One region of the Streptomyces sp. Wb2n-11 genome, then DNA from elsewhere that is predicted to be linked to it. Evidence: riboswitches for the same ligand, from Rfam matches in the RefSeq annotation. Region 1 holds a riboswitch; each other region holds the start of a gene.
The links. A riboswitch is a leader RNA that binds a small molecule or an ion and turns the genes downstream of it on or off. The one in region 1 is predicted to bind cyclic di-AMP.
Positions count from the first base shown of each region.

Region 2: another riboswitch for cyclic di-AMP. It lies ahead of BN1555_RS28440 (C40 family peptidase); the one in region 1 lies ahead of BN1555_RS07400 (M23 family metallopeptidase).
Region 3: another riboswitch for cyclic di-AMP. It lies ahead of BN1555_RS03570 (M23 family metallopeptidase); the one in region 1 lies ahead of BN1555_RS07400 (M23 family metallopeptidase).

Region 1 covers NZ_CVPB01000001.1:1,670,935-1,677,286, forward strand. Annotated here, with positions in the region: gene BN1555_RS07385 (bifunctional acetate--CoA ligase family protein/GNAT family N-acetyltransferase) at 53-3,013, opposite strand; gene BN1555_RS07390 (HPr family phosphocarrier protein) at 3,159-3,440, shown strand; gene BN1555_RS07395 (GntR family transcriptional regulator) at 3,594-4,283, opposite strand; gene BN1555_RS07400 (M23 family metallopeptidase) at 4,454-5,284, opposite strand; cyclic di-AMP (ydaO/yuaA leader) riboswitch at 5,297-5,463, opposite strand; gene BN1555_RS07405 (M16 family metallopeptidase) at 5,693-6,352, opposite strand, start outside.
Region 2 covers NZ_CVPB01000001.1:6,218,061-6,224,412, reverse strand. Annotated here, with positions in the region: gene BN1555_RS28450 (ATP-dependent Clp protease proteolytic subunit) at 1-614, shown strand, start outside; gene BN1555_RS28445 (hypothetical protein) at 623-931, shown strand; cyclic di-AMP (ydaO/yuaA leader) riboswitch at 1,246-1,428, shown strand; gene BN1555_RS28440 (C40 family peptidase) at 1,432-1,905, shown strand; gene BN1555_RS28435 (VOC family protein) at 1,966-2,301, shown strand; gene BN1555_RS28430 (LysE family translocator) at 2,398-3,054, opposite strand; gene BN1555_RS28425 (LysR family transcriptional regulator) at 3,142-4,056, shown strand; gene BN1555_RS28420 (ATP-binding protein) at 4,060-4,491, opposite strand; gene BN1555_RS28415 (8-amino-7-oxononanoate synthase) at 4,870-6,027, opposite strand; partial or broken gene bioB (biotin synthase BioB) at 6,172-6,352, shown strand, end outside.
Region 3 covers NZ_CVPB01000001.1:803,920-810,271, reverse strand. Annotated here, with positions in the region: gene BN1555_RS03580 (tyrosine-protein phosphatase) at 1-512, opposite strand, end outside; partial or broken gene BN1555_RS03575 (alpha-galactosidase) at 679-2,774, shown strand; cyclic di-AMP (ydaO/yuaA leader) riboswitch at 3,159-3,333, shown strand; gene BN1555_RS03570 (M23 family metallopeptidase) at 3,336-4,286, shown strand; gene BN1555_RS03565 (SGNH/GDSL hydrolase family protein) at 4,479-5,270, shown strand; gene BN1555_RS03560 (STM4011 family radical SAM protein) at 5,223-6,131, opposite strand; gene BN1555_RS03555 (STM4012 family radical SAM protein) at 6,268-6,352, opposite strand, start outside.

The sequences.
Region 1 (6,352 bases):
CCCTCCATCCTACGGGGCTCCGGGGGGCGCGATGCCGGGCCTGTGGACGGCGTCAGTAGCTCGGGAGGCGGCGGGGGCCGAGGTCGTCGCGGACGGGCGGGGACGCGAGGCGCACGGACGCGCCGAGCACGGACAGGCCGTGCGGGGCGACGACCACGGGTTCCAGGGAGACCCCGACCACCTCGGGGTGGTCGTCGACCAGGCGCGAGACGCGCAGCAGCAGCTCTTCGAGCGCGGCGGTGTCGACGGGGTCCGAGCCGCGCCAGCCGAAGAGGAGCGGGGCGGTGCGGATCGACCTGATGAGTTCGGCGGCGTCCCGGTCGGTGGCCGGAACCAGCCGGTGTCCGATGTCACCGAGCAGCTCGGAGGCGGCTCCGGCCAGCCCGAAGGAGAGCACGGCGCCGGCCGCGGCGTCGATGGAGGCCCGTACGACGGTGTCCACGCCGCGGGGGGCCATGGCCTGGACGACGGGCTGGAGCTCCTCGGGCTTGCCGAGCGCGTCGGTCAGCTCGCTGTAGGCCCGGCGCAGTTCCTGCTCGTCACCGAGGTCGAGGCGTACGCCGCCGAGGTCGGGGCGGTGGCGCAGGTGCGGGGCGGTGGTCTTGAGGGCGACGGGGTAGCCGAGCCGCCGGGCCGCCGCGACGGCGGCGTCGGGCCTCGGCGCGGGCAGGGCCGGCCGTACGTCGATGCCGTACCGCGCGAGGAGCTCCCGGGCCGCGTCGTCCCTGAGGGACATCCCTCCGGAGGCTGCGCCGCCCTCGCTCAGCAGCTCGGCGATCCGGCCGGCGGCTCCGGCCTCGTCGATGTCGTCGTACTCGGGCACCCGCCCGGGTTCGGCGGCCTGCCGCCGCCACTGCGCGTACTTGACGGCCTCCGCGAGTGCGCGCACGGCGCGTTCGGCGGCGGGGTAGGCGGGAATCCGCCGCCCGTCGCCCGCGCGGCCCGCCCCGAAGCGGCCTTCGGGCGTGGCCCCGGGCGCAGGCAGAGCCGGCCCGTCCGGCGTTCGGCGGCCGGGGTCCGGGGCGGCGCCCCGGTCCGGGGCGGGGCGGGCCGGGGAGGAGTTCCGCGCGGCGGCCCCCGCCCCCGGGCCGCCCGCAGGCATCGGTTCCGGCGCCGGACGGGCCGTGCTCGTCGCCGCGGCGAGCGCGTCCGCCAGGGCGCCCATCTCCACGTGCACGACCGCCACCGGCTTCGCCTCCCCCGTCGCCGCCGCCTCCCGCAGCGCCGTCGCCAGGACCTCCCCGTCGCCGGATTCCGTCGCACCGTTCTCACCGACCCACGGGATCGCCGTGACCACGACCGCGTCGCACATCCCGTCCGCCAGCGCCCGGGCCAGCGCCGCGCGGAAGTCCGCCGGGGTCGCGGCCGTCGTCAGGTCGAGCGGCCGCAGCGGCCGCAGCCCTTCGGCGAGGCAGGCGTCGTACGTCAGGAGGCCCAGGGACTCGGAATTGCCGAGGATGGCGACGCGCGGCCCGGCCGGCAGCGGCTGCCCGGCGAGCAGCAGCCCCGCGTCGACGAGTTCGGTGACGGTGTCGACGCGGACGACCCCCGCCTGCCGCAGCAGCGCGGAGACCGTCGCGTCGGGGATGCGCGTGGCGGGCACCGCGTGCCCCGGCGGCGTACTGCCGCTGTGGCGCGCGCCCTTGACCACGACGACCGGCTTCGCCGCCGCCGTGCGCCGGGCGAGGCGCGTGAACTTGCGCGGGTTGCCGATGGACTCCAGGTAGAGGAGGACGACGTCGGTGTCGGGGTCCTCGTAGCCGTACTGGAGGAAGTCGTTGCCGGACACGTCCGCCCGGTTGCCTGCGGAGATGAACGAGGACAGGCCGGCGCCCCGCCGGTAGAGCCCCGACAGCAGCGCGATGCCGATCGCTCCGGACTGTGTGAACAGGCCGATGCGGCCGCGCGCGGGCGGCTCCGGCGCGAGGGAGGCGTTGAGGCGCACCGCCTCGGAGGTGTTGATGATCCCGAAGGCGTTGGGCCCGATGATGCGCATGCCGTACGAACGGGCCTGGCGCACCAGTTCGCGCTGGCGCGCCCGGCCCGCGGCCCCGCTCTCGGCGTATCCGGCGGAGAGGACGACCAACCCCTGCACGCCGCTCTCGCCGCAGTCCGCGACCACCTCCGGCACCCGTTCGGCCGGTACGGCGACGACGGCGAGGTCGACGGCCTCCCCGATCCCGGCGACGGAGCGGTGCGCGGGGACGCCGTCCAGCTCGGTGAGGTCGTCGGGGAAGGCCCGGTTCACGGCGTACGTACGGCCCGTGTATCCGGCGGCGAGCAGGTTGCGCAAGGCCGTGCGCCCCACCCCGCCCGGCGCGCGCCCGGCCCCGACGACCGCGACGGAGCCGGGGGCGAGGAGGCGCTGCACGGAGCGGGACTCCGCGCGGTGCTCGCGGGCGCGCTGGACGGCGACGGAGCGGTCGGTCGGCTCCAGGCCGAATTCGAGGTGGACGACGCCGTCCTCGAAGCTGCGCTCCTGGGTGTAGCCGGCGTCCGTGAAGACCTTGATCATCTTGGAGTTGGCGGGGAGCACCTCCGCCACGAAGCGCCGGATTCCGCGCTCGCGCGCGACCGCGCCGATGTGTTCGAGGAGGGCGGAGGCGACCCCGCGCCCCTGGTGGGCGTCCTGGACCAGGAAGGCGACTTCGGCCAGGTCGGCGTCGGGACCGGACGAGGGGCGCCCCTGCGCGTTGATGCGGTCGTACCGGACCGTGGCGATGAACTCGCCGCCCACCGTCGCCGCGAGGCCTACCCTGTCCACGTAGTCGTGGTGGGTGAAGCGGTGGACGTCCTTGTCCGAGAGGCGCGGGTACGGCGCGAAGAAGCGGTAGTACTTCGACTCGTCCGACACCTGCTCGTAGAAGCTGACCAGGCGCTGCGCGTCGTCGGGGGTGATGGGGCGGATCCGTGCCGTACCCCCGTCGCGCAGCACCACGTCGGCTTCCCAGTGGGCCGGGTACGCGTGGTGCCCGTTGCGATCCGGCGGGTTCCGCTCCATCGGAGGCTGCATGACGAAAGCCTACGGGTCGCGGGCCCGCTCGGGGCGAGGCAGGCTGGGGCCGCCGCGCGCGGCCGGCGCAGGGCGGCGGGCACGGCTTTCTCGCACGACATGAGAGACTGGTCTAGACAACCGTTAGAACATGAAGGGCAACACCATGGTTGAGCGCCGTGTCACCGTCGGCTGGGCCGAAGGCCTGCACGCCCGGCCCGCCTCCATCTTCGTTCGCGCAGCGACCGCCTCGGGCGTCCCCGTGACGATCGCCAAGGCCGACGGCAAGCCGGTCAACGCGGCCTCCATGCTCGCGGTGCTCGGCCTGGGCGCGCAGGGCGGCGAAGAGATCGTGCTCGCTTCCGAGGCCGACGGCTCCGACGCCGCCCTCGACCGCCTGGCGAAGCTGGTCTCCGAGGGCCTGGACGAGCTTCCCGAGACCGTCTGACCACTCGGACGGATTCATTCTCACGAAGGAGCCGCGACGCCCCGAATTCGGGGCGTCGCGGCTCCTTCGCTTTTATGCGGAGACATACGTCAGGAATTCCGGGCAGCAGGAAAAGCCCCCGCCGATTCACTTTCTTTGTATACGGCACATCTGTTAATTGCGTCCGCCCCCGGTGTTTACGGCATGTTGCGAAGTCCTCACGCTCTCCTGCCGCGGCCCGGGGCGCCGCAACCGGTGCGCGGCCACCGCCCGTTCGGCGTGCAGGGCCGTAAGCGCCCGGGCCCGCCGCGCGTCGCCGCGTGCCACGGCGTCGACGATCGCACCGCGTTCGGCCCAGGACTCGACGGGGCGGGCGGGCTGCTCGACGACGTACATCCAGGTGATCTTGTGCCCGAGCTGGGTGAGCAGGGTCGTGAGGCCGGGGCTGCCGGACGCCTGGGCGAGCGTCTCGTGGAACCAGCCGCCCAGGGAGCTCAGGTCCTCGCCCTCGCCCCGGCGGGCCCGCTCCTGGCCGAGCCTGACCAGGCCGCGCAACACCTTGAGGTGCGCCTCGGTGCGCCTCTGGGCTGCGCGGGCCGCCCCCAGCGGCTCCAGCAGCATCCTGACCTCCAGGAGGTCCGCGGCCTCCTGCTCGGTGGGTTCGGCCACGCAGGCGCCCGCGTGCCGGCGGGTGGTGACGAACCCCTCGGACTCCAGCGTGCGCAGGGCCTCCCGCACCGGGACGCGTGAGACGCCGTAACGGCGCGCCAGCAGCTCTTCGGTGAGCCGGCTGCCCCGCTCGAAGACGCCGGAGACGATGTCGTCACGGATCGCCGTGCATACCGATTGCGCGGGAACGCGCATGAGCGGACCTCCGCCTCGTCTCCCGCGAAACGCGGTCGATTGACACCTGTTCGGCGACTCTATTGCAGCGGTGCGCAATTTCCGACGGGCGGCGGGAATTCATGGATATCTTTTGGCCAACGCCGAAGGCCCCGGCGGGAAGCCGGGGCCTTCCGGAAAACCGGGGTGCGTCAGACGTTCACGCCGTGCGCGCGCAGGTACGCGACCGGGTCCATGTCGGAGCCGTACTCGGGAGACGTACGGGCCTCGAAGTGCAGGTGCGGGCCCGTCGAGTTGCCGGTCGAACCCGAGAGGCCTATCTGCTGGCCCGGGGCGACGGCCTGGCCGACGGAGACGCCGATGGACGACAGGTGGCCGTACTGCGTGTAGGTGCCGTCGTTCATCCTGACGACGACGTTGTTGCCGTACGCCCCGCCCCAGCCGGCCTCGACGACGGTGCCCGCACCGACGGCCACGACGGAACTGCCGGACGCGGCGCGGAAGTCGATGCCGGAGTGGCTGCCGGAGGACCAGAGCGAGCCGCCGCTCCGGTAGCCGGTGGTCACGACGGAACCGGCGACCGGAAGGGTGTAGGCCGTGAGGCGCTCACGCTCCGCCGCACGGGCGGCGCGCTCCTCGGCCTCGCGTTCCTCGCGCTCCTTCTCGGCCCTGGCTTCCGCCTTGCGCCTGGCCTCCGCCTTGCGCTCCGCCTCCGCCTTGCGCTCCGCCTCGGCCCTGCGCTCGGCCTCCGCCTTGTCGGCGGCGTGCTGCTGCGCCTCGGCCTGGGCGGCGACCTGGGCGGCGAGGGAGTCGCCGATGACGAGGGCCTGGGTCAGGCCGGTCGTCCCGGCGGAGTGGGCCGCGTCGGCGCCGGCGCCGGCGGCGAGGGCCGGAGAGGCCAGGCTCCCGATGGCACCGGTCGTCGCGAGGGTGGCCACGCCCGCGAGGTTCGCGCTCCTGCGCGTCAGACGGCCCGGACGGCCCGGACGACGGTGCTTCCCGGTGGCACGGGTGAACGCCATGAAGTGGCTGGTCCTTTCCTTCCTTCTCGCCTACCGGGTTAGCTGACGGGTTCGGAGCAGGAAGGTCTCCTACGGACCCCTCTCCGTACGCACGGAAGGACGTCCGATTCACCCCAGGGACGGTTTGGGTCCCCGGCTCCCCAGGCTCGCGCCTGACGGGGACTCGGCGATGACTGTCCGGTGCCGCGGATGCGGCTCACTGCTGACGGACAGCCGGACCGACGCTAAACGGGAGATCTTTCAATCACCAAAAAGACATCGCACTTTGTAACGCACCCCACAGACCAGAAAGGCAACCTCCACAACAAAACGGACATACCCAAAGGACCCCGGCAGCTTGTCGGCCACCGGGGTCCCTCTACCTCCCGTTTTGAGGGAGTTGCGCCATCGGCTCGGACGGGCGGACCGTCAGCCGGCGACCACCGTCACGTCACCGATGCCGAGCGCCCTGACGGGCTCCTCGATCCGCGACGCGTCCCCGACGAGGACCGTGACCAGGCGGTCCTCGGGGAAGGCGCTGACGACCGCCGCGGTGGCCTCCACCGTGCCCGTCTCGGCGAGGCGGGCGTACAGCTGGGCCTGGAAGTCGTCCGGCAGGTGCTGCTCGACCTGGTCGGCGAGCGTGCCGGCGACGGCGGCCGCCGTCTCGTACTTGAGCGGTGCGACACCCACCAGGTTCTGCACGGCGACGTCGCGCTCGGTGTCGGTGAGGCCCTCGGCCGCGAGGGTGCGCAGCACCTTCCACAGGTCTTCGAGCGCCGGACCCGTGGACTCCGTGTCCACCGAACCACTGATCGCCAGCATCGACGCGCCCGACCCGTCCGGCGCGGAGCGCAGCACCTGGCCGAAGGCGCGCACGCCGTACGTGTAGCCCTTCTCCTCGCGCAGGACGCGGTCCAGGCGGGAGGTGAGCGTGCCGCCCAGGCAGTACGTGCCGAGGACCTGGGCCGGCCAGACGCGGTCGTGCCGGTCGGGGCCGATCCGGCCGATGAGCAGCTGCGTCTGGACCGCGCCGGGGCGGTCCACGATGACCACACGGCCCGTGTCGTCTGCCGTCACCGGCGGTAC
Region 2 (6,352 bases), 4.5 Mb from region 1:
ACGTACTGCCCGAGTTCACCGAGCGCACCGACACCGGGACCCGCACGGTCGATCCGTACGCGAAACTGCTCGCGGAGCGGATCGTCTTCCTGGGAACGGCCGTCGACGACGCCGCGGCCAACGACGTGACGGCGCAGTTCATGTACCTCGAACACGCCGCCCCCGACCGGACCATCTCGCTCTACATCAACTCCCCCGGCGGCTCGCACACCGCGATGTCCGCGATCTACGACACCATCCAGTTCGTGTGCTGCGACGTGGAGACGATCTGCCTGGGCCAGGCCGCCGCCTCCGCCGCCGTACTGCTCGCGGCCGGCACGCCGGGCAAGCGCCTCGCCCTGCCGGGCGCCCGGATGCTGCTCAGCCAGCCGTCCACCGACCGGCCCGTACGCGGCCGGCCTTCGGACCTGGAGATCGAGGCGCGGGAGCTGACGCGCATGCGGCAGACGCTCACTCAACTGCTCGCACTGCACACCGGCCAGAGCGCGGAGCGCGTCGACGACGACATCGAGCGCGACAAGGTGCTCACGGCCGAGGCCGCGATGGCGTACGGCCTGGTGGACCACGTCGTGCAGAGCCGCAAGGCCGCGCCCGCCTCCCCGGCTCCGAGGTGAACCCGCGCATGCTGCCGCCCGAACTGCCGCCGCTGCCCGCACTGACGCGCGCCGAGTGCGAGTTCGTCGACCGCTATCTCGAAGTGCTCGATCTGATGGGACGGATCAACCCCGCACGCGGCACCGACACCTATGGCGCGCTGCGGGCCGCCCAGGCGCTCGCCGGGAAGGCCGCCGGACTGCGGGACGCTCTCGCCCTGATGCACGAGCGGGGCGAGACGCGCGTGCACGCCGCCACGCTCACGCGGGCCCTGCGCGTGCTCGACGGGGAGCGGCGGGCGGACCGGGTCACCCTGCCAGCCGCGTCCGCGAGTTGAGGAACACGCGGTCGGCTCCCCCCATTGGCGTACGAGAGGAACTCACTCAAAAGGCGTAGGAAATACCTGAACAGCGGTATGACCCCGCTTGCGCAACACACCTGCACGTTTGGCGGAATTGGACATTCCGCCGCTGGTACGGCGGTCGTCGGACACCGGCGCCCGGTGCCGAAAACACCCCTGTCCACCCGAACGGGTCAGCGGTGATCAGCCTCACAAAATGCCGTTTCGGCTCGGAAATCCGGCCGTTCATGAGTCAAGATCCCTGGGACGACAAGCCCCCGCCACCGCGGCGGGGCGGTCCGGGCGGACGCTGAGTCCTGCCGCCGCTCCGGATGACTGGTCGACAGGAGTGCATCGGCAGGAGTGGAGGACCCAAGCAGTACGGGGTGGCCGGAGACGGTCGTCCCTCGGGGTGAAGCCGCACACCGCGGCCGGGCATCTTCGCCTGTCCGAACCCGACAGGTCATCCTTCACAGGCGGCTGACGAAGGGTTGCGCATGACCGCGCACAAGAATGTTCCGTCCGTGCTGTCCCGGGCCGGAGCCGCTTCGGCTCTCACCCTCGCCGCGATCGGCGCCACGATGCTGGCGCCCGGTGCCGTCACCGAGGCGCAGGCCGCATCGCATTCGACGAAGGCGCTCAACGTCGCCGCGTCGAAGAAGGGGGCCCCGTACAAGTACGGGGCGGCGGGCCCGAGCCGGTTCGACTGCTCAGGGCTGACGCTCTATTCGTACAAGAAGGCCGGCAAGAGCCTGCCACGCACCGCCCAGTCCCAGTACAACAAGACCCGGCACATCTCCGCCTCCAGCCGTCAGCGCGGAGACCTGGTCTTCTTCCACTCCGGGCGGAACGTCTACCACGTGGGCATCTACGCCGGGAGCGGCAAGATCTGGCACTCGCCCAAGTCCGGCTCCGTGGTGAAGCTGGAGAAGATCTGGTCCAAGAGCGTCTGGTACGGCCGCGTGCGCTGATATTTCCCTGCCGGCTGCCGGCTGCCGGTCCGGGGAGATACGTTCCCTACCAGGACCTTCCTGAATCCGGTACGTCACACCACCTTCGACGCCCACGACCCGTACGCGATCGCCGAGTTCTGGTCCCGCCTGACCGGTTACAAGCTGCTGGACGAGCCGGGTGACGACGAGGTGCTGATCGATCCGGAGCGGCCCGGTGTGCCCGGACTGCTGTTCATACGGGTTCCCGGGGACGAGGCCGGCAAGAAGCGCGTTCACCTCGACATCCAGCCGCCGCACGGTACGCGGGATGCCGAGGTGGAGCGGCTCGGCGCGCTCGGTGCGCGGATCGTCGACGACCGCCGCACCGAGGACGGCCGGGGCTGGGTCGTCATGGCCGACCCCGAGGGCAACTAATTCTGCGTGGAGCGCGGCGCGGAGGAGATCAAGCCCGTCTGACGCGGCGGTGCGGGCGGTGGGCCGACACCGCGGTGCGGGCGGTGGGCGGGCGCGTTACACGGTGGCCGCCGCCACCGGGCCTGTCAGCAGGACCACTCCCAGTACGGTGAGCGCGGTCCCGCTGACCGCTTCCACGGCGCGGACCGCGCCCGGCCGCCGCAGCCACCTGCCGAGCCCGTCCACGAGCAGGGCCACGGCGGGGAACCACAGCAGTGCGAGAACGACGACGACGGTGGCGAGCAGCAGCGTCCTGGGCAGCGGCTGCTGGTCCGCCGGGACGAACTGGGGCAGCAGGCTGAGGAAGAGCACCGGCGCCTTGGGGTTGAGCGCGTTGGTGAGGAAGCCCCGGCGCAGACTGCGGCCGATGCCGCGGGCCGCGGTCGCCGTCGGTCCGCCGGGCTCGGGCTCCGGCCCCTTCCGCGTCGCCGGGCGCAGCGCGGACCTCAGTGCCCGGCAGCCGAGGTGGAGGAGGTAGGCCCCACCGAGCAGTTGGACCGTGCGAAAGAGCGCCGGTACGGCGACGAGTACGGCCGCCAGTCCCGCCACGGCCAGCGCCGTGTGGACGAGGAGCCCGCCCGCGACACCCACCGCGCAGGCGACCCCGTCCCGGCGGGAGACGAGCGCGTTGCGTACGACGACGGTGAAATCCGCGCCGGGCATGGCGACCATGCCGGCGGCGACGCCCGTGAAGGCGACCAGTTGTGCGTCCATGCCCCTCAGCCTGGACCTTCCGGGGCTTCAGCATGTACTTGTGATCTTCTGGGTCTGCCTGAAGAAACGCTTAAGGGGGGAGGGCCGGTGTACGACCCGACGCGGCTCGCGGCGTTGGTGGCGGTCGCCGAGGCCGGCTCGATCACCCGCGCCGCCGCGCGGCTCGGTTACACCGCGCCCGCCTTGTCCCAGCAGCTGGCCAAGCTGGAGCGGGAGGCGGGGGCGGCCCTGCTGGTGCGTCACCACCGCGGTGCCCGCCTGACGGCCGCGGGCGAACTGCTGGCGGCGCGGGCCCGCCGCGTACTCGACGAGATGGACCGGGCGCGGCACGAACTGGCGCGGCTCGCGGGCCTGTCCGGCGGGCAGTTGCGTGTCGGTACGTTCACCACGGCCGGCATCCACCTGCTGCCGCCCGTGCTCAGCGCCTTCCGCCGCGCCCACCCCGACGTGGAGCTCGCGGTCGCCGACTACGAACCGCCGGACGGTGTCTCGGCCGTGGCGTCCGGCGCGGTCGACCTGGCGCTGACACACGCGTACGAGCCCGCGCCGGCCGTGCCGATGCCTCCCGGCGTGGCGGCGGACCCCCTGCTCCACGAGGAGCTCGTCCTGGTGACGGCACCGGGGCACGCGCTGGCCACGGGCTCGGGGCGGCTGCCGGTCGCCGAACTCGCCGGACAGCCGCTGATCAGCAGTGCGCCCTCGCATCCGCCCCGGCAGGCAGTGGAGGCGGCGCTGGCCGCGGCGGGGGCGACACCGGCGGTCGTGTGCGAGTCGCCCGGTTACGCGCTGGTGTGCGCGCTGGTCAGCGCGGGGCTCGGGGTGGCCGTGGTGCCCGAGATGGTCGCCGCGACGGCGATGACGCCGGTGGGCGTACGGTCGCTGGAACCGGCCGGGCTGCGACGCACGATCTCGGTGGCGTACCGGCCCGGTGAGGCGAGCCCGGCGGCGGACACCCTGCGCGCGCTGCTGCGCGGTGCCTTCGGCCGGGCCTGTGCGGTCTGAGCCCTACTGCTGGACGGGTACGGTCCAGGGCAGGGCGATCCACACGGTCTTGCCGCCGTCCCCGGTGGGCTGGACGAACACCCGTCCGCCGTACTCGGCGGTGAGCCAGCGGATGATCACCATGCCGCGCCCGTTGTCCTGCTGGACGGCGGCGAGCAGCCGTTTCGGCCAGCGCGGGTGACTGTCGGTGACGCCGATGCGCAGCTGCTCGTCCCGCTCCAGCTGTACGTCCACGGTGAACGTCGGCGACTGCCCGAAGGTGTGCTGAACGGCGTTGGTCGCAAGTTCCGAAACGATCAGCCGGACGGTATCGGCGGCGTCGGATCCCGGGGGCATGCCCCATTCGCCGAGAATCTCCGCGACATATCTCCTGGCCGCGGAAACCGAGGCTGGCTCGCTCGGCAGAGTGACGGATACTTCCTGGTGGTCTGCCATGGCGACGCTGTCCCTTTCCCACCGGGGCCGGACTCCGACTCGTAGCGGATGAACTTCGAGGACGGCCTCGGACTGTGCTCCGCGCCAGAGTGCCACTCACAGTGCCGCTACCGGGCGTGATCCTCCGAGATACGCAGATGTCTGTCGCTCGAAGCGGTGAACTCTGCTGCGCGGTGGTCCGTTTGACCCAGGCCTTGTGCAAAGTCGTGGAGAAGCCGTGAAGGCCGCGTCGCGAGACGGCGCTCATCCGCCTTGATTCGCGGGCGAGTTCGGCCGGCCGACCGTCGGCAGGGGACAGCGGTTGCGGAAGCTGCCGCCGACGCCGGAATTCCCCCACGCAGATCTCCGGACCCCGTCCGGTGAATTGGCCGCCGGCTCTCAGAAGGCGGTGGTGGGCGCGGTCCGCACGACCGTGTCCACCGCCTCCACCATCTGCCGGCCCGTCAGGTCAGCCCGCGCGGTCAGCCTGAGCCGGGAGATCCCGTCCGGCACCGAAGGGGGCCGGAAACAGCCCACCACGAGACCGGCCGCCCGGCAGTCGGCCGCCCACCGCACCGCCGCCTCCGGCGAGGGTGCCAGGACCGACACCACGGCGGCGTCCGGGCGTACGGCGCTCAGGCCGGCGTCCGTCAGTCCGCGGTGCAGCGAGAGGGCGACGCTCCGGGCCCTGCCCGCCAGCTCCGGTTCACGGCGCAGCAGCCGTACGCTCGCCAGCGCCGCGCCCGCGGCGGCCGGCGCCAGTCCGGTGTCGAAGATGAACGTACGGGCCGTGTTGACGAGGTGATCGATGACACGGGCCGGGCCGAGGACCGCTCCGCCCTGACTGCCGAGCGACTTCGACAGGGTGAGGGTGGTGACGACGCCGTCCGCTCCCGCGAGGCCCGCCGCGTCCAGTGCGCCCCTGCCGCCGTCGCCCAGGACGCCGAGCCCGTGCGCGTCGTCGACGAGGAGGGCCGCTCCGTACGCACGGCAGGCCGCCGCCAGTTCCGGCAGGGGCGCCGCGTCGCCGTCCACCGAGAACACCGAGTCGGTGACGGCCAGGGCGCGGCCCTCGTGCGCGTCGAGCGCCTTGCGTACGGCGTCGGGGTCGGCGTGCGGCACCACCGCGGTCGTGGCGCGCGCGAGCCGGCAGCCGTCGACGATCGAGGCGTGGTTGAGGGCGTCGGACACGATCAGCGCACCGTGACCGGTGAGCGCGGTGAGAGCGGCGAGGTTGGCGGCGTAACCGGAGGAGAGGACGAGGGCCGCCTCGAATCCGCAGAAGTCGGCCAGTTCCCGTTCCAGTTCGGCGTGCAGCCGCGTGGAGCCGGTGACGAGCCGCGACCCGGTGGCGCCCGCGCCCCAGAGGCGGGCGGCCTCCGCGGCGGCGGAGGTGATCTCCGGGCGGCGGGTGAGGCCGAGGTAGTCGTTGCTCGCGAGGTCGAGCAGAGCGGACTCGGCAGGTCGCGGGCGCAGGGTCCTGACGAGTCCGGCCGTGGCGCGCACCGCCGCCTGCTCCTCGATCCAGCCGAACGGGTCGAACGGTCCCTGGGGCATGAGTGAGTCCCTTTTTGTAGGCAGCGAACAGACACTAGCCGGGGTCATGCGCGGTCAGGGTGTGGCAATACCCACACCTCGTCGGACCTCTCTTGTGCGGTTCCTCCCTGGCGGCAGGCTGCGCCGTAGGCCAGGATCGGCGCCATGGACCTGCTGAACACACTGGTGGAGAAAGGGTTGCGGCGTGAGCTGCCGACCCGCGAAGAAGCGCTCGCCGTGCTGGCGACGTCCGACGACGAGCTGCTCGATGTGGTGGCCGCGGCCGGAAAGGTACGCCGTCAGTGGTTCGGACGGCGGGTGAAACTGAACTACCTCGTCAACCTCA
Region 3 (6,352 bases), 870 kb from region 1:
AGGCCCGCGCGGTCCTTGCCCGCCGCGCAGTGCATCAGCGCGGGGACGCTGTCCTCGGCGAGAGCGTGCAGCACCCGGCTGTGCTCGGCCGTACGCCCCCTGACGATCTCCCGGTACGTCGCCGACATCCGGTCGGCGCCCTTGTCGTCCGAGAGGATCTCGCGCAGCTCGTCGAGGTTCCCGTCGCGGACCATCTTCCAGAACACGGCGCCGTCGGCCGGGTCCGTCAGCGGCAGATTCACATTGCGCACACCCGGCAGCTCGATGTCCGGGCCCTCCAGCTTCTGGTCCGCCTCGTTGCGGAAGTCGAAGACCGTGTGGAGGCCCAGCGAACCGAGGAACGCCGCGTCGGCGGCGGTGGCGTGTGCCAGGTGGCCGCTGCGGAAAAGCACTCCGTGCCGGACCCGCCGCCCGTCCACGGTCGGCAGACCGCCCACGTCACGGAAGTTGCGCACCGCGGCAAGCTCGGGCTCGGGCTCTGTCGACGGGACCTGCGGCAGCTGCTGTGTCACGTGGGCTCCTGAAGTCTGCCGTCGGCGCTGCTCGCCGACTTCGGCGCGTTTCGACGATACGACATGGGTACCTGGGGCAAGCATCTCGGCCGTCGCCGTGCGGGCGTTGCCCCGGGGCGGCAGGACGGCCAAGATGTTCGCACCTGTGCCGATCCGAGGGGACTGCATGATCGAGACCGGCGGCAACGGCCGTACCTGGCTGCTCTCCGGAGCGGCCGGCAGCTACGCGCTGCACCTCACGGACCGGGACGAACTGGTCCATCTGCACTGGGGGCCACGCATCTCCCTCGCCGACGCCGAGTCCCTCGCCGCCGAACCTCCACCGCCCTACTGGCCGTTCGAGTCGCAGCTCGACGGGCGCGAGGAGTACCCCGTCGAGGGCGGGCCCCGCTTCGTGCGCCCCGCCCTGTCCGTGCGTACGCCCGAGGTGCGCGGCACCGAGTGGCTCTACGACGGCTCCAGCGCGGCGGGCGACGAACTGCGGCTGCGCTTCACCGACCCCGTGCACCACCTCGGCCTCACCCTGCACTACCGGATGCGCGAGGACTCCGACGTCGTCGAGCGGTGGGCCACCGTCGCACACGAGGGGCCGGCCGGCGCCCCCGCCCTGGAGCTGCTGCGGGCCGACGCCGCCGCCTGGACGCTGCCCCGGCGCGAGCGGTGGCGGCTGAGCCAGCTGCACGGCCGGTGGGCGGCCGAGTCCCGGCTCGTACGCTCCGCGCTCACCCCCGGCGAGAAGATCCTGGGCAGTCGCCGCGGCCACACCGGGCACCAGCACCTGCCGTGGGTCGCGCTCGACGCGGAGGGCGCGGCCGAGGAGAGCGGCGAGGTGTACGGCTGCGCGCTCGGCTGGTCCGGGTCGTGGCGCATCGCCGTACAGCAACTGCCCGACGGCACCGTGCAGATCACCGGCGGGGCCGGGCACGACGAATCGGGTCTGCTGCGGCTGGCGCCCGGCGGAACGTACACCACACCCGTCTTCGCGGGGCTGTGGAGCGAGGGCGGGTTCGGCGGCGCGAGCCGTGCCTGGCACGCCTGGCAGCTCGCGCACGTCGTCCCCGGCGCGGACCGCGAGCGGCCCGTCCTCTACAACTCCTGGGAGGCGACCGGCTTCGACATCTCCGAGGAACAGCAGCGCGTCCTCGCGCGGCGGGCCGCCGACATCGGCGTGGAGCTGTTCGTCGTGGACGACGCCTGGTTCGGCGCCCGGACCAGTGACCGCGCCGGGCTCGGCGACTGGACGCCGAACCCGGACCGCTTCCCCGGCGGGCTGGGGCCGCTCGCGGACGAAGTGCACGGCCTGGGCATGCGGTTCGGGATCTGGGTCGAGCCGGAGATGGTGAACGCGGACAGTGACCTGTACCGGGCGCACCCCGACTGGGTGCAGCACCATCCCGGCCGCACCCGTACCGAGTTCCGCAACCAGCTCGTCCTCAACCTCGCGCGCGGCGACGTCCAGGCGTACCTCTGGGACCAGCTCCACGGGCTGCTGTCGAGCGCTCCCGTCGACTACGTGAAGTGGGACTTCAACCGCTGCTTCACCGACGCGGGCTGGCCGGGCGAACCGTACCCGCAGAAGCTGTGGACCGAGCATGTGCACGCGCTGTACGCGCTCCTCGACCGGCTGCGGGCCGCGCATCCGGACGTCGCCTTCGAGTCCTGTTCGGGGGCGGCGGCCGGATCGACCTCGGGATTCTCTCCCGTACCGACCAGGTGTGGACCTCCGACAACACCGACCCGCTGGACCGGCTCGCCATCCAGCACGGCTTCAGCCAGCTGCACCCGGCGCGGGCGATGGCCGCCTGGGTCACCGACAGCCCCAACACGCAGCTCAACGGGCGGGTCAGCTCGCTGCGCTTCCGCTTCGTGAGCGCGATGGCGGGGGTGCTCGGCATCGGCGGCGACCTGGCCGGGTGGAGCGAGGACGAGATCGCCGAGGCGCGCGAGTGGGTGGACCTGTACAAGGAGATCCGGCCGGTCGTGCAGCACGGCGAGCTGTACCGGCTGCGGGCGCCCGAGGGCGGGCTCAGCGCGGTCCAGTACGTACGCGGGGACGACACCGTCGTCCTCGCCTGGCTCCAGGCCCAGCACTACGGCGAGCAGCAGCCTCCGCTGCGCCTGCGCGGGCTCGACCCGGACGCGGCGTACGCCTGCCTCGACACCTCGGCCGTGCACCGGGGTTCCGTACTGCTCCACCGGGGACTGCGCACCGCGCTGCGCGGTGACCTCGATGCCGCGGTCTTCCGGCTGAGGAGGGTCTGAGCCCTGTTCCTCCCCGCTCCTCCATGTTCTTCCCGCGCCCTTCCCGCTTCCCCTTCCCGACCCTTGCGGTCCACGGTCGGGGAGATGGGTTGCATTTGGGGTGAAACGGACGATTCTGGGGCAACTTCCCTTGTAGGGCCGGGAAATGGCAGAGGCCGCTGGTGAGCAGGATCATATTCGTGACAGTGCGTGGCGAAGCTCCGGGTGCAAATGCCGGTTCACGGGCGGTGCGTAAAGATCCGTAATCCACGGAGGGTGACGGGAATTCCGTGGTGAATTCCCGTCAGGCAATGCCCGTGTGAATGGACTGGCTTGTACGGGGGACCCCCGTCGGCTTACGGTCACCGCAATCCGGGTGGACCGCCGAATCCTGCCACCTCCCGGAATCCGCACTCACTCACTCACGCGTTGGCAGGAGCGGGGGACCCAGGTAAGTACGCCGGTGATCCGGACGTCTCGTGCGTCCGGACCGGCTTGGGGTGAAGTCGCGCAGCAGCGCGGCCGGGCATCTCCAGCCCGAACCCGACAGCTCACCTCGTAGGCGCCGGAGAGGAATGTTCCATGCCCGCAAAGGGTAAGCACCGCCGCCCGAGGTCCAACTCGATCACTCGCGGAATTGTCGCCGCGGGAGCGGGCGGAGCCGTACTCGCACTTCCCCTGATCACCGCCACCGGTGCGAACGCCGCGGAGAAGGCCGCAGCCCCGGCCGCCGCGTCCGCCGCCGCGGTGTCCGAGAAGGCGACGCCGCAGAAGAAGACCAGCACCAAGATCTACTCCGTGGTCTCCGGGGACTACCTGTCGAAGATCGCCGAAGAGCAGAACGTGCGCGGTGGCTGGCAGAAGCTGTACGAGGACAACCGTGAGGTCGTCGGCGGCAACCCCTCGCTGATCCTGCCGGGCATGGAGCTGACCATCGGCGCCAAGGCGTCGGCGCCCGCGAAGCAGGCCCCGGCGAAGCAGGCCCCGGCGAAGCAGGCGAAGCCTGCGGCCGAGGCTCCTGCCGCGCCCAAGGCCGAGGCCGCCGCTCCCAAGGCCGAGGCCAAGACCGAGGCCAAGGCCGAGGAGTCCACTTCCGTGAACTCCGCCTCCGCCGCCCAGAGCACCGGATCCGGCTTCACCGCCCCGGTCTCCGCGAGCGTCACCACCCCGTACCGCGCCGCCGGCGGCAGCTGGTCCAGTGGCTACCACACGGGCGTCGACTTCGCCGCGGCCAGCGGCACCCCGGTCAAGGCCGTCGGTGCCGGCACCGTCGTCTCCGCGGGCTGGAGCGGCTCGTACGGCAACGAGGTCGTCATCAAGCACGACGACGGCCGGTACTCGCAGTACGCCCACCTGTCCTCGCTGTCCGTCTCCTCCGGCCAGAGCGTCGGCGGCGGCACACAGATAGGCCTCTCCGGCTCCACGGGCAACTCGACCGGCCCGCACCTGCACTTCGAGATCCGGACCGGCCCGAGCTACGGCTCGGACGTCGACCCGCTGGCCTACCTGCGCGGCCACGGCGTCACCGTCTGATCCCTCCCGGGTCGGCCTGAACGCTCCTGTACGCCCCCTTCCGCCGCCCGCACCGGGCGGCGGAAGGGGGCGTATGCGCATTTTTTGGTCTATTCCGGGTTGGACAAAGCTTGACCGGTGTCCTATATCACCCCACGTCAACCCCTCCCTACGGTGGCGTAGGTCACTCATTCCGGTGAAGGATGTGCCGACGTGGCAGACGATTCGAGATCATTCAGCGCAGGCACCATCGGGTCGTACGCGGCGATCGGCGACAGCTTCACCGAAGGCGTCGGAGATCCCGGACCCGACGGTGCGTTCATCGGCTGGGCCGACCGGCTCGCCGTACTCCTCGACGACCGCGTACCCGAGCACACGTTCCGCTACGCCAACCTCGCCGTACGCGGCCGTCTCCTCGACCAGATCGTGGCGGAGCAGGTCCCGCGCGCGAAGGCGCTCGCACCCGACCTGGTGAGCTTCTGCGCCGGCGGCAACGACATCCTCCGGCCCGGCAGCGACCCCGACGACGTCGCCGAGCGCTTCGAGCGGGCCGTGGCCGACCTCGCCGGCGCCGTGGGCACCGTGATGGTGACCACCGGCTTCGACACGCGCACCATGCCCGTGCTGCGTCATCTGCGCGGCAAGATCGCGACGTACACGGCGCACGTACGGGCGGTCGCCGACCGGTACGGCTGCCCGGTGCTCGACCTGTGGTCGCTCAAGTCCATCCAGGACCGGCGCGCCTGGGACGGCGACCGGCTGCACCTCTCGCCCGAGGGCCACACCCGGGTGGCGCTGCGCGCCGCGCAGGTGCTCGGGCTCGACGTCCCGGCCGACCCGGACCAGGCGTGGCCGCCGATGGCGCCGCGCGGCGTGCTGGAGGTGCGCCGGGACAACATCCAGTGGGCGCGGGAGCACCTGGTGCCGTGGATCGGGCGCCGGCTGCGCGGGGAGTCCTCAGGTGACCACGTCGAGGCGAAGCGGCCCGACCTGCTGCCCTTGTGAGAGGGCGGCAGGTGCGCCGGGGACGCGTTCCAGGACGCCGCCCGCGAACACGTCGTACAGCGGCAGCGTCTCCAGGTGGACGTAGCCGATGTGGCAGTCGCAGACGGCGAGGGGGCAGGCACGCGGACGCAGTGCCTGCCGGTACGAGCCGTCGTAGAGGTTGCCGAGCTCGGCGCGCACGAAGTGGCAGCGGCGCACCGTGCCCTCGCCGTCCACCGAGATCACCGATTCGCCGGTCCGGCAGGGCAGACCGGCGGAGCGGTGCGGGTGGCGGCTGTACGGGAAGAGGGGGTCCAGAGCCGTCCAGTGTCCGGCCTCCTCGTCCGTGTAGGTGCGGCCCTCGGCCGCGTTGACCCACAGGTAGACCTCGGAGGGGAGCGCGGCGCGCAGCCTGCGCGCCTCTTCGAGGTGCTCGGGGAAGCCGACCACGCCGACGCTGAACCGCACGCCGCGGACGGTCAGTTCGCGGCACTTGGCGAGGAAACGGCCGTACGGTGTCTGCCCCGGGTGGTACGTGCACCACAGCGCGAGCGTGCCGAGGTCGGCGCCTGCTTCGGTGAGCCAGTCGGTGCGGCAGCTGAGGTTGGTCTGGATGGCGACGCGCCGGACGTGCGGCATGCGGGACAGCTCGGTGAGGGCGCGGCGGTACCAGGAGCGGACCAGGCCCTCGCCCCACGGGGTGAGGAGCACCGAGAGGCGGTCGCCGTTCGTCTGCGCGGCGGCCCACTCGGTGAAGCGCTCCAGCGCGGCGCGGTCGGCGCGCAACTGCTCGCGGCTGTCGCGGCGCTTGGCGAACGGGCAGTACGGACAGTCGTAGTCGCAGGAGGCGAGCGGGCCGCGGTAGAGGATCGTCAGGTCCATGGCCGGGCTCACTTCGGTTCGTACGCGGCCATGGCGGCCCGTACGGAGTCGGAGAAGAGTTCCGGGCCGAGCGCGTCGGAGTACGCGAGGCCGTCGGCGGACAGCCGGAGCAGGTCCTTCGGCTCCATGGCCGGGCTCACTTCGGTTCGTACGCGGCCATGGCGGCCCGTACGGAGTCGGAGAAGAGTTCCGGGCCGAGCGCGTCGGAGTACGCGAGGCCG